Regions from separate parts of the Streptomyces sp. 2323.1 genome, predicted to be linked through region 3. Evidence: riboswitches for the same ligand, from Rfam matches in the RefSeq annotation. Region 3 holds a riboswitch; each other region holds the start of a gene.
The links. Region 3 has a riboswitch for cyclic di-AMP ahead of CPH93_RS20735 (LysM peptidoglycan-binding domain-containing protein). Riboswitches for the same ligand answer to the same signal wherever they lie in the genome.
Positions count from the first base shown of each region.

Region 1 (3,265 bases), 500 kb from region 3:
GCAGACGGGTCAGGGACTCGTCGACCGCGGCCTTGATCGTCGCGGCGGACAGGCCCTTGTAGGCCGGGTGGGCGCCGACCTTGGTGGCGATGACGACCTCGGAGCGGTTGCCGCGTGAGGACAGCCAGTTGCCGATGACGGTCTCGGACTCGCCGCCCTTGTTGCCCGGGACCCACGCCGAGTAGACGTCGGCGGTGTCGATGAAGTTGCCGCCGCCCGCGACGTACGCATCGAGCACGGCGAAGGACTCGGCCTCGTCGGCCGTCCAGCCGAAGACATTGCCGCCGAGGGAGAGCCGGGAGACGGAGAGCGAACCGAGGGACGTGCGGGTGCGGGGGGCTGGAGTCGCGGTCATGCTTGGTGCAGCGTCGGCGGGACGGCAGTTATTCCTGCCTCCTCCCGCCCACGCCGCACCTCGCGCGGCCGCGCCCAACGGCGCCTGCCGTCAGGGGTGTTACACCTTGATCCCGTGGTCCCGCAGCCACGGAATCGGGTCGATCGGGTCGCCGGCGCCGGGGCGCACCTCCAGGTGGAGATGGGGGCCGGTGACGTTGCCGGTGGCGCCGACGCGGGCGATGACGTCGCCGGTGCTGACCTTGCCGGAGGTCTTCACCATCGAGGACAGATGGCAGAACCAGAGTTCGGTGCCGTCGTCGAGGGTGAGGACGATGCGGTAGCCGTACGAGCCCGCCCAGCCGGCCTGGGTGATGGTGCCGGAGTGGACGGCCTTGACGGGTGTGCCGGTCGGTGCGGCGAAGTCCTGTCCGGTGTGGTCCGCGGCCCAGCGGTCGCCGGACTCGCCGAAGCCGGCGGTCAAGGTGAAGGAGGCGACGGGGGCGGTATAGCTCTGTGCCAGTTTGGCGAGGCGCTCGGCCTCCGCCTTCCGACGGGCCGCTTCTTCGGCCTGGCGCTTGGCCTCCATCTCGGCTGCCTTCTTGGCGGCTGCGGCCTTCTCGGCCGACGCCTGGTGGGCGGTGGCTTCCTTCGCGGCCTGCTGGACAGCGCTGTGTTCGGCGGTGTCGCGGGCCTCCTCCTCGGCGGCGCCCTGCTGCGCGTCGGCCTGCTGGAGGATCCGGCTGCGCAGCGCCTCACCGGGGCCGGCGGACCCGTCCTCCGCGCCCGCGCGGGTGGCCTGGGTGAGGGGGCCGGAGGCGGCGGCAACCGTGGAGCCGGAAGCCGGCGCCGCGGAGGGGTCCGCGTCCGATATGAGGCCACCGACGACGGGGAGGGACGCCGCATCCGGGAGCGCGTCGGAGAGGCCGTCGGCCATCCCGCCGACGTCGGGCATCGAGATCGGAACCGGCGGGCGGTCCTCGGCCGAGGCCATTCCGCTCGCGCCGACCGCAGCGATCACGCCGACGCCCAGGACCGTGCCGCCGCGGGCGAGGCCGCCTGAGCGCTGCTTGGCCACCCGGTGCTTACCGCGGACGGATCGGACGGATTCTTCGGTGGGATTCCATTCCTCCCACGGACCGTCGCCGTTCCCGTCCGGATCACCGGGGCCCGGGAAGGCACCATCACCAGGGCCCGGGAAGACACCTCGGTCATCGATCTCGTAGGCGGACGGACCCTCGGGGGCAGGCCTGTTGGACGCCACGGAGGCGCACTCCTTTCCTTCCTTCTCGCCTACCGGGTTAGCTGACGGGTTCGGAGCAGGAAGGTCTCCTACGGGCGCCCGCTGGCGGAGGGCGTCCGATTCACCCCAAGGAAGTGGTTCCCCGGTTCCCTTGGTGCAGTTCGAGGTGCTGGGGGTGCGTGAAAAGCGCGTGCGGGATTCGGCGTCGGCGCACGGTGCCGCCTCTTGCGGCGGCTGGGACGACCGCGCTCCGTTATCGGACAGTAATAGAGATCGCATCCGAATTCCAAGCCTTCCCGCGAATCCATACGGCCGGTACCCGAGCTCTGGCCTGGACTTCTCGGCCCATCGAGGTCGCAACCGGACGAGTTGCCCGCCCGGCTCTAAACGATCTCGCGCTGATTGTGCGTCAGTTGTTATGCGGAGGGGTGCCCCTCAGTGACGGAACGTGAGAGCAGTAACGTCGGATCATGGTCGTCAACACCGGGAACGTCGCGGGCGCCGCCGGTGGCGCGTGGGCAGTGGCGGAGCGATACCGGGAGTTCTCCTGGCGCGAGGCGCAGGGACGGTCCGAGGCGCACGAGGAGTTGAGCGCGCGGATCGGTCAGGACCAAGAGTTCTGCGAGCTGCTGTCGGGGTCGCTGCCCGCCGGCGGGAAGCAGCAGCCGGCCCTGCTGCTCGCCGCCGTCCGCCATCTCGACGGCCCGCACGCCGATCTGGGCCCGCGCGGTGCGGCCGCGTACACACGCTGGCGCGAGTGGACGGTCCGGCACTGGGACGAGGTGCGCGCGGTCGTGATGCGGCGCACCCCCCAGGCCGACGAACCGGCCCGCTGCGCCGCCCTGCTGCCGCTGCTCGCCGGCCTGCCACAGCCGCTGGCACTACTGGAGGCCGGGTCGTCCGCGGGGCTGGGCCTGCATCCCGACCGCTATCGATACCGCTACGCGCACACCCCGTATGCGGACGAAGCGGAGGAGACGGAAGAGGGGCCAGGACGGGCCGACGGTGCGGGCCCTCGTGTCGAGATCGAGGCCGGGGCACCGGGGAGCCCGGCGGTCTTCGGATGCCGTACGGACTGGGCGGCCCATGAGCTGGCCGGCCCGCTGCCAACGATCGTCTGGCGGGCGGGTATCGCTCCCGATCCGCTCGACCCGGTCGCCGAGCCGGACGATCTGCGCTGGCTGCAGGCGTGCGTCTGGCCGGGCGACGAGGAGCGGGCGGCGCGGCTGTCGGCGGCCGTCGAGGCGGTGCGGGCGGCGCCGCGGCCGCGGATCGTGCGCGGCGATCCGCTCGGCGAACTGCCCGCACTCGCCGCCGAGGCGCCGCCCGAGGCCACCCTGGCCATCTTCCACAGCGCCGCGCTGGGCGGCCTTCCGCCCGCCCGCCGGGAGGAGTTCGCGCGTCTCGTACGGTCGCTGCTGGACGCCCGGCCCGGCGGCGGGCACTGGATCTCCCACGAGCCGCACTCCGTCCTGCCGTGGCTCACCCCGCCCACGCACCGCTCGCCCCACCCGGACCCGCAGTACACCCGCCTCACCCTCGCCCTGGACGGACGCCCGGTCGCCGTCACCGGCCCGTACGGGCAGAGCCTGCACCGGCTGCCGGGCGCGGCACCCGCACCGGCGAGCTGAGCCCCGGCCCGCCCCCTACGGCCCCACCCTTACTCCCCCATCGGCCGCTGCACCGCCA
Region 1 is NZ_LT907981.1:4,313,420-4,316,684, reverse strand. It holds gene CPH93_RS18460 (aldo/keto reductase) at 1-355, opposite strand, end outside; gene CPH93_RS18455 (M23 family metallopeptidase) at 455-1,597, opposite strand; cyclic di-AMP (ydaO/yuaA leader) riboswitch at 1,609-1,755, opposite strand; gene CPH93_RS18450 (DUF2332 family protein) at 2,047-3,207, shown strand; gene CPH93_RS18445 (PP2C family protein-serine/threonine phosphatase) at 3,237-3,265, opposite strand, start outside.
Region 1: it holds a riboswitch for cyclic di-AMP, as region 3 does, so the genes downstream of both, CPH93_RS18455 (M23 family metallopeptidase) here and CPH93_RS20735 (LysM peptidoglycan-binding domain-containing protein) in region 3, are expected to answer to the same signal.

Region 2 (3,265 bases), 1.6 Mb from region 3:
TCCAGGGCGTTGGCCTCGCGCAGCCGCGACTGGTACATCGCGTACGCCTCGGCCAGCGTCTTCTCAAAACCGTCGGACGCCGTCCCGGCGAAGGTCTCCTCGTCGATGAGCTCGTTCTTGAGGTTGGAGATCTTCGCGCTGAAGGACTTGGGCGGGTAGCGCTTGGGGTCCAGATCCAGATCGCGGCAGACCAGGGCCATCAGGCGCTTGGAGTCGGCGGCGTCGTAGATCGAGAAGGACGAGGTGAAGCCCAGTTTCTTGGACTCGCGGCGCAGGATGCGGACGCAGGCGCTGTGGAAGGTGGAGACCCACATGGCGTTCGCCCGGGGGCCGACGAGCTCCTCGACGCGCTCCTTCATCTCGCCCGCGGCCTTGTTGGTGAAGGTGATCGCGAGGATCTGGCCGGGGTGGACATGGCGCTCGGCCAGCAGATGAGCGATGCGGTGGGTGAGCACCCGGGTCTTGCCGGAGCCGGCGCCGGCGACGATCAGCAGCGGGCCGCCGGTGTGCACCACGGCGGCCTTCTGCTCGTCGTTGAGGCCTTCGAGCAGCGCGGCGGGGTCGACGGCGGGGCGGGCGGCGCCGTCGCGGTAGTACGTCTCCCGGGGGCCGGGCGCGTCGTATTTCCCGCCGAAGAGGTCGTCGGGGATCTCCTCGGGGGCCGGCTCGTGCTCGTCCTCGGGAGGCGGCGGGGGCTCCTCGCCCTTGTGGCCGAGGTCCGCCAGGAAGCTGTCGTCAAAGAGGCTGCTCATCGCCCACCGAGTCTAGGCCGCCGCACTGACAGCCCGCCGCGGAGTGCCGATTGTCGGCGGAATTCGGGGCTCGCGGGGCGGTCCGCGGGTCGGGGGGCCGGGTCCGGGGCAGCCCGGGCGCGCGTCGTCTACCCGAATCCGACATCTGCCACAACAACCCCCGGATCGCGTTCAGGTCACAAAAAGGTTTCGGGCATATCGAACATCAGCCTTCACAGGAGCCACACGAGTTGGCTAACGTCCTCGCTCAGGCAGCCCGCCTCCCCGCGTACGACAGCGTCCGCACGGGCCGCCGCGCCGAGTCCGGCCCTGCCTCACGGCACCCGGAGCCGGGGACCCACCAGCACCACCGGGGTGAATCGATCCGTACGGCCGTCTCAGGCGGACGTCAGGACCGTAGGGCAAGCCTTCCGTCATCGACACCGCCCGAACCCGACAGCTAACCCGGTAGGCGGTCCACGGAAGGAGTTGCCGGCCTTGGCGTCCCATCGCAAGCCGCGCACCAGCGTCCTCGCCTCGCCCGGAGGCCGCCGTACGGCTGCCGGGCTCACCACCGCGGCCCTCGCGTCGGTCACCCTGCTCTCGCAGTCCGCCGACGCGGCCCCCCGAGCGCCCAAGCCCACCATCGAAGAGGTCAAGAAGAAGGTCGACGACCTCTACCACCAGGCCGAGCTGGCCACCGAGAAGTACAACGGGGCCAAGGAGCGCGCCGACGCACAGCGCCACACCGTCGACGGGCTGCTCAATGCCGCCGCCAAGCGTGCCGAGCAGATGAACCGGTCCCGGCACCAGCTGGGCATGTTCGCCTCGGCGCAGTACCGCACCGGTGGGATGAACCCGACGGCGCAGCTGATGCTCGCCAAGGACCCGCAGCAGTTCTTCGACCGCAGCCACCTCATGGAGCGGCTGACCGGCCGGCAGAAGCAGGCCGTCACCGACTACCAGGAGCAGGCGGCCGCCGCGGCGCACCAGCGGGTCAAGGCGACCGACAGCCTGGAGCAGCTGCAGAAGTCCCAGGCCTCCCTCAAGGAGTCCAAGCGCTCCGTCCAGGACAAGCTGTCCGAGGCCCGTCAGCTGCTGTCCCGGCTGACCGCCCAGGAGAAGGCGCGGCTGGCCGCGCTGGAGCGCCAGAAGGAGGCGGCCGCCAAGCGCAAGGCCGAGGAGGAGGCGCGCAGGCAGCAGGAGCGCGAGCGCCAGCGGCAGCAGGACGGCGGCGGTTCGACGGGCGGCCAGACCGGTGGCGGGACCGGCAGCTCGACCGGCGACTCGTCCTCCACCAAGGCCGAGCAGGCGCTCGCCTTCGCCCGCGCGCAGATCGGCAAGCCGTACGTCTGGGGCGCCACCGGCCCCAGCTCCTACGACTGCTCGGGCCTGACGCAGGCGGCGTGGAAGGCGGCCGGCGTCACGCTGCCGCGGACCACCTGGGACCAGGTCAAGGTCGGCCAGCGAGTGGCCACCAAGGATCTGCAACCCGGTGACCTGGTCTTCTTCTTCGACGACATCAGCCACGTCGGGATGTACATAGGCGGCGGCAAGATGATCCACGCGCCGCACCCGGGCGCCAGCGTCCGGGAGGAATCGATCTACTACATGCCGATCTACGGGAGCGTCCGCCCGGGCTGAGGCCCAGTGCCCTGCGCTCCCCCACGGAACCACCCCCCACGGTCACCCCCCACACGCCACCGCGCGGCCGTCGCCTCCGAATACGGAGTGCGAGGACCGCGCGGTGTGCTGTTGTGGGGCGGTGGTCCGCTTGCCCGGAATCCCGGGGCGCCGCTCAGGTCCGGACCGGGACGCCGGGCAGGTCCGGACCGGGGCGCCGGGCAGGTCCGGACCGGGGCGCCGCTCAGACTCGAACCGGGGCGCCGCTCAGGTCCAGAGCACCGCGATGAAGATGTTGGCCATCGTCAGCGCACCGACCGCGCCGAAGAGCGGCTTGGCGATCGTCTCCTCGTCCCGCTTGACGTAGACCAGCGCGAGGATCACCACCAGCACGGCCATCTTGATGCCGATCTTGAGGGTGTTGACGTGGTGGCCCTGGGCCTCGTTGAGGCCGACCAGCGCGACGCCGGTGACCAGCATCGTCAGCGCGCCGTGCAGCATGGCCGGCACGAAGCGGGCGGTGCCCGCGCCCATCGCCTTCATCTGGGTCATGAAGCCGCCGAGCAGGGCGGCGATGCCGATGATGTGCAGGCCGACGAAGAGATTGATTACTACGTCCATAGTGCGGGATCGTAGCCGCCGCATAGCACGGCCCTGCGGGCAGGGCGCCCACAATCGTCGCTTCGGTCAGGCCGGACCGGTACCGGCCGTGCAGCCGCCGACGGCACGGTCATCCGCACACCGGCACCGGTCGAAAGCGAACAATGCCGGGCAATCGGACTCCCCGGCGCGACACCCAGGCTTAGCGTCCTCCTCCAGGCGGTCGACTCCCCGCCTTCGCCGGCCCCCCACCGGCGTCCTGTCGGCCGCCTCGCCGCGAGGTGCGGCGGCGGTTCGTTGCCCCCGTGACG
Region 2 is NZ_LT907981.1:3,189,704-3,192,968, forward strand. It holds gene pcrA (DNA helicase PcrA) at 1-752, opposite strand, end outside; cyclic di-AMP (ydaO/yuaA leader) riboswitch at 1,053-1,222, shown strand; gene CPH93_RS13185 (C40 family peptidase) at 1,230-2,375, shown strand; gene CPH93_RS13190 (hypothetical protein) at 2,622-2,975, opposite strand.
Region 2: it holds a riboswitch for cyclic di-AMP, as region 3 does, so the genes downstream of both, CPH93_RS13185 (C40 family peptidase) here and CPH93_RS20735 (LysM peptidoglycan-binding domain-containing protein) in region 3, are expected to answer to the same signal.

Region 3 (3,265 bases):
TGCGTTCCGGGACCGGCCGACACCGTCGCCCCCGTCAGGCACCGGCCATCTTTGTCACCGCGGGAGTGACCGGCGCCGGCATCGCCCTGCCGCTGCTCGGCGCGAGCGGCGCCCACGCCGCCGACACCACGACCTGGGACAAGGTCGCCCAGTGCGAGAGCGGCGGGGTGTGGAGCGCGGCCTCGGGCAACGGCTACTACGGCGGCCTCCAGCTGACCCAGGAGATGTGGGACAACTACGGCGGCTCGGCCTACGCCTCGCGCCCCGACCTCGCCAGCCGCGCCCAGCAGATCGCGGTGGCCGAGTCGATCCTCGACCACCGCGGTCCGGACGTCTGGACCAGCTGCGCGGCGAGCGCCGGGCTGACCCAGGACGGCCGTGCGCCGGAGGTCAACCCCGGCAGCACCAGCACCCCGGAGCCCGCCCCGTCCGACGGCGGGGACTCCCCGGACCCCTGGGACCAGCCCGGATCCTCCGGCATGCACGACGGCTCGGACTCCACGGGCACGCAGGACGAGCCGGGCGACGACACGGACAGCCGGCCGTCCGACGAGCCGACCCCGTCGCCCGACGCCCCGGACACCGACCGCAGCGGCGACCCGTCCGGCAAGCCCGACCCGTCCGGCGCCGCGACGCCCGGCGACCGGCAGGAGGACCCCTCGCCGTCCGCCGACCCGTCCGACGCCGGCAGCCGTCCGGACACCTCCGGCACGCCGCAGGAGACGCCCGCACCGGGCCGGCACCGCGGCGATGCGGACAACGAAGCAGGTCAGGGCGGTCAGGACAGTCAGGGCGACGAGGACGGCGGCCGGGCCTCCGGCGGCCGGCACGCCTCGCGCGGCGGCGACGCGCACCGTACGGGCCCGGCGGCCGACGGCGACTACACCGTGCGGCCCGGTGACAGCCTGTCAGCCATCGCCACGGCCCACCGGCTGCCCGGCGGCTGGGGCGCGCTCTACGACCGCAACGAGGGCGTCATCGGCTCCGACGCGGACCTGATCCAGCCCGGCCAGGTGCTCGATCTCGGGCAGAACGCAGGCTAGTTCGCCCCCCTTCGCCCCCTTTGGTGAAAGTGAGACAAGGGTCTCGTTGACCTCAGGGGGCGAAGAACCGTCCGCCCCCGCCGCACCGCGTCCCACCTGCGGAGATGTGCCCCACTCGTGATCGAAATCGGTCAACTTGGTTCAGATGGTGGGGTTTGAACACCAAGGGGGTTGCTGCTTAACGTCAGGACCGCTCGCCAAAGCGGGCCCTCCGGTCACACGCCGAATCCTGCCGGTGATCGGGGGCAGTTGACGCGCAAGCGCCGTAGGCAGGAGCGGGGGAACCAAGGTAAGTGCCGGCCCCGCCCGCGAAAGCGGGCGACCGGCTTGGGGTGAAGACGGATGCGCCAGCGCATCCGGCCGGGCAACTCACAGCCCGAACCCGACAGCTCACCTCGTAGGCGCCGGTGAGGAAACGAACGAACCATGCTGATCAACAAAGGCAAGCACAGTCGTCCCTCCAAGGCCGTCCGCGTCGCCACCCTCGCCGGTATCGCCGGCGCTGCCGTGGCCGTCCCGCTGATGGGCGCCACCTCCGCCTCCGCCGCCTCCGTCAGCACCTGGGACAAGGTCGCCCAGTGCGAGTCCGGCGGCAACTGGTCGATCAACACCGGTAACGGCTACTACGGTGGCCTGCAGTTCTCCAACTCCAGCTGGGCCGCCGCCGGCGGTACCCAGTACGCGCCGCGTGCCGACCTGGCCTCCAAGAGCCAGCAGATCGCCGCCGCCGAGAAGCTCCTCGCCATCCAGGGCCCGGGCGCCTGGAGCTGCGCCGGTGCCGGCAACCTGACCGCCGGCGGCCCCGCCGCGAACGTCGACACCTCCGGCTCCTCGGCGCAGACCAAGTCCGCCCCGCAGCAGGACACCAAGACCGAGGCCAAGAAGGCCCCGGTCGCGCCCGAGAAGCGTGCCTCGCGCTCCACCGAGCGCAAGTCCATGGGCCACGGCAACTACACCGTCAAGGCGGGCGACACCCTCGCCAAGATCGCCAAGGCTCACGGCACCAGCTGGAAGTCGGTCTACGAGGCCAACAAGTCGGTCATCGGCGGCAACCCGAACCTGATCCTCCCGGGCCAGAAGCTCAACGTCTGAGCCACCTCCTCACCGGGACTCCGGCAGGCCCGAGCGGCGGGCCCGCTTCCTCGGTGAGACAGCCCCGCCCGGCGCGCCCTTCCCCCCAGCGCGCCGCGGCGGGGTTTCTCACACCCCGGGTCGCACCCGGGTGAGATCCGCTGCGGCCGCACGCCGGTGACCGGCTGCGATCCACTCCTTGTCCCGGTTGGCGAACAAGGGCCCAAAGGTCCCGTGAACAGGGCCTTTGGGCTCTTCATTCGGCAATTCCGTCCCACGGAGCGGGCCAAGGGCAGGCGGACGCGCCCGGGGCCGTTAGGCTCATGCAGCAGAACGCCAGACACCCACGAAGGAGACAACGTGCCGTCGATCGACGTCGTCGTAGCCCGCGAAATTCTCGACTCGCGAGGTAATCCCACGGTCGAGGTCGAGGTCGGCCTCGACGACGGCAGCACCGGCCGTGCCGCCGTGCCGTCCGGCGCCTCCACCGGTGCCTTCGAGGCCATCGAGCTTCGTGACGGTGACCCGAACCGCTACCTCGGCAAGGGTGTGGAGAAGGCCGTCCTGGCCGTCATCGAGCAGATCGGCCCGGAGCTCGTCGGCTACGACGCGACCGAGCAGCGGCTGATCGACCAGGCGATGTTCGACCTGGACGCCACCGACAACAAGGGCTCGCTCGGCGCCAACGCCATCCTGGGCGTCTCCCTCGCCGTCGCGCACGCCGCCTCCGAGGCCAGCGACCTCCCGCTGTTCCGCTACCTGGGCGGCCCGAACGCGCACGTCCTGCCCGTCCCGATGATGAACATCCTCAACGGCGGGTCGCACGCCGACTCCAACGTGGACATCCAGGAGTTCATGATCGCCCCGATCGGCGCGGAGTCCTTCTCCGAGGCGCTGCGCTGGGGCGCCGAGGTCTACCACACCCTCAAGAAGGTCCTGAAGGAGCGCGGGCTGTCCACCGGCCTCGGTGACGAGGGCGGCTTCGCCCCCAACCTGGGCTCCAACCGCGAGGCCCTCGACCTCATCCTGGAGGCCATCAAGCAGGCCGGTTACGCCCCCGGCCAGGACATCGCGCTCGCGCTGGACGTCGCCGCCTCCGAGTTCTACAAGGACGGCAAGTACCAGTTCGAGGGCAAGGACCGCTCGGCCGC
Region 3 is NZ_LT907981.1:4,809,749-4,813,013, forward strand. It holds gene CPH93_RS20730 (transglycosylase family protein) at 1-1,043, shown strand, start outside; cyclic di-AMP (ydaO/yuaA leader) riboswitch at 1,295-1,462, shown strand; gene CPH93_RS20735 (LysM peptidoglycan-binding domain-containing protein) at 1,470-2,135, shown strand; gene eno (phosphopyruvate hydratase) at 2,475-3,265, shown strand, end outside.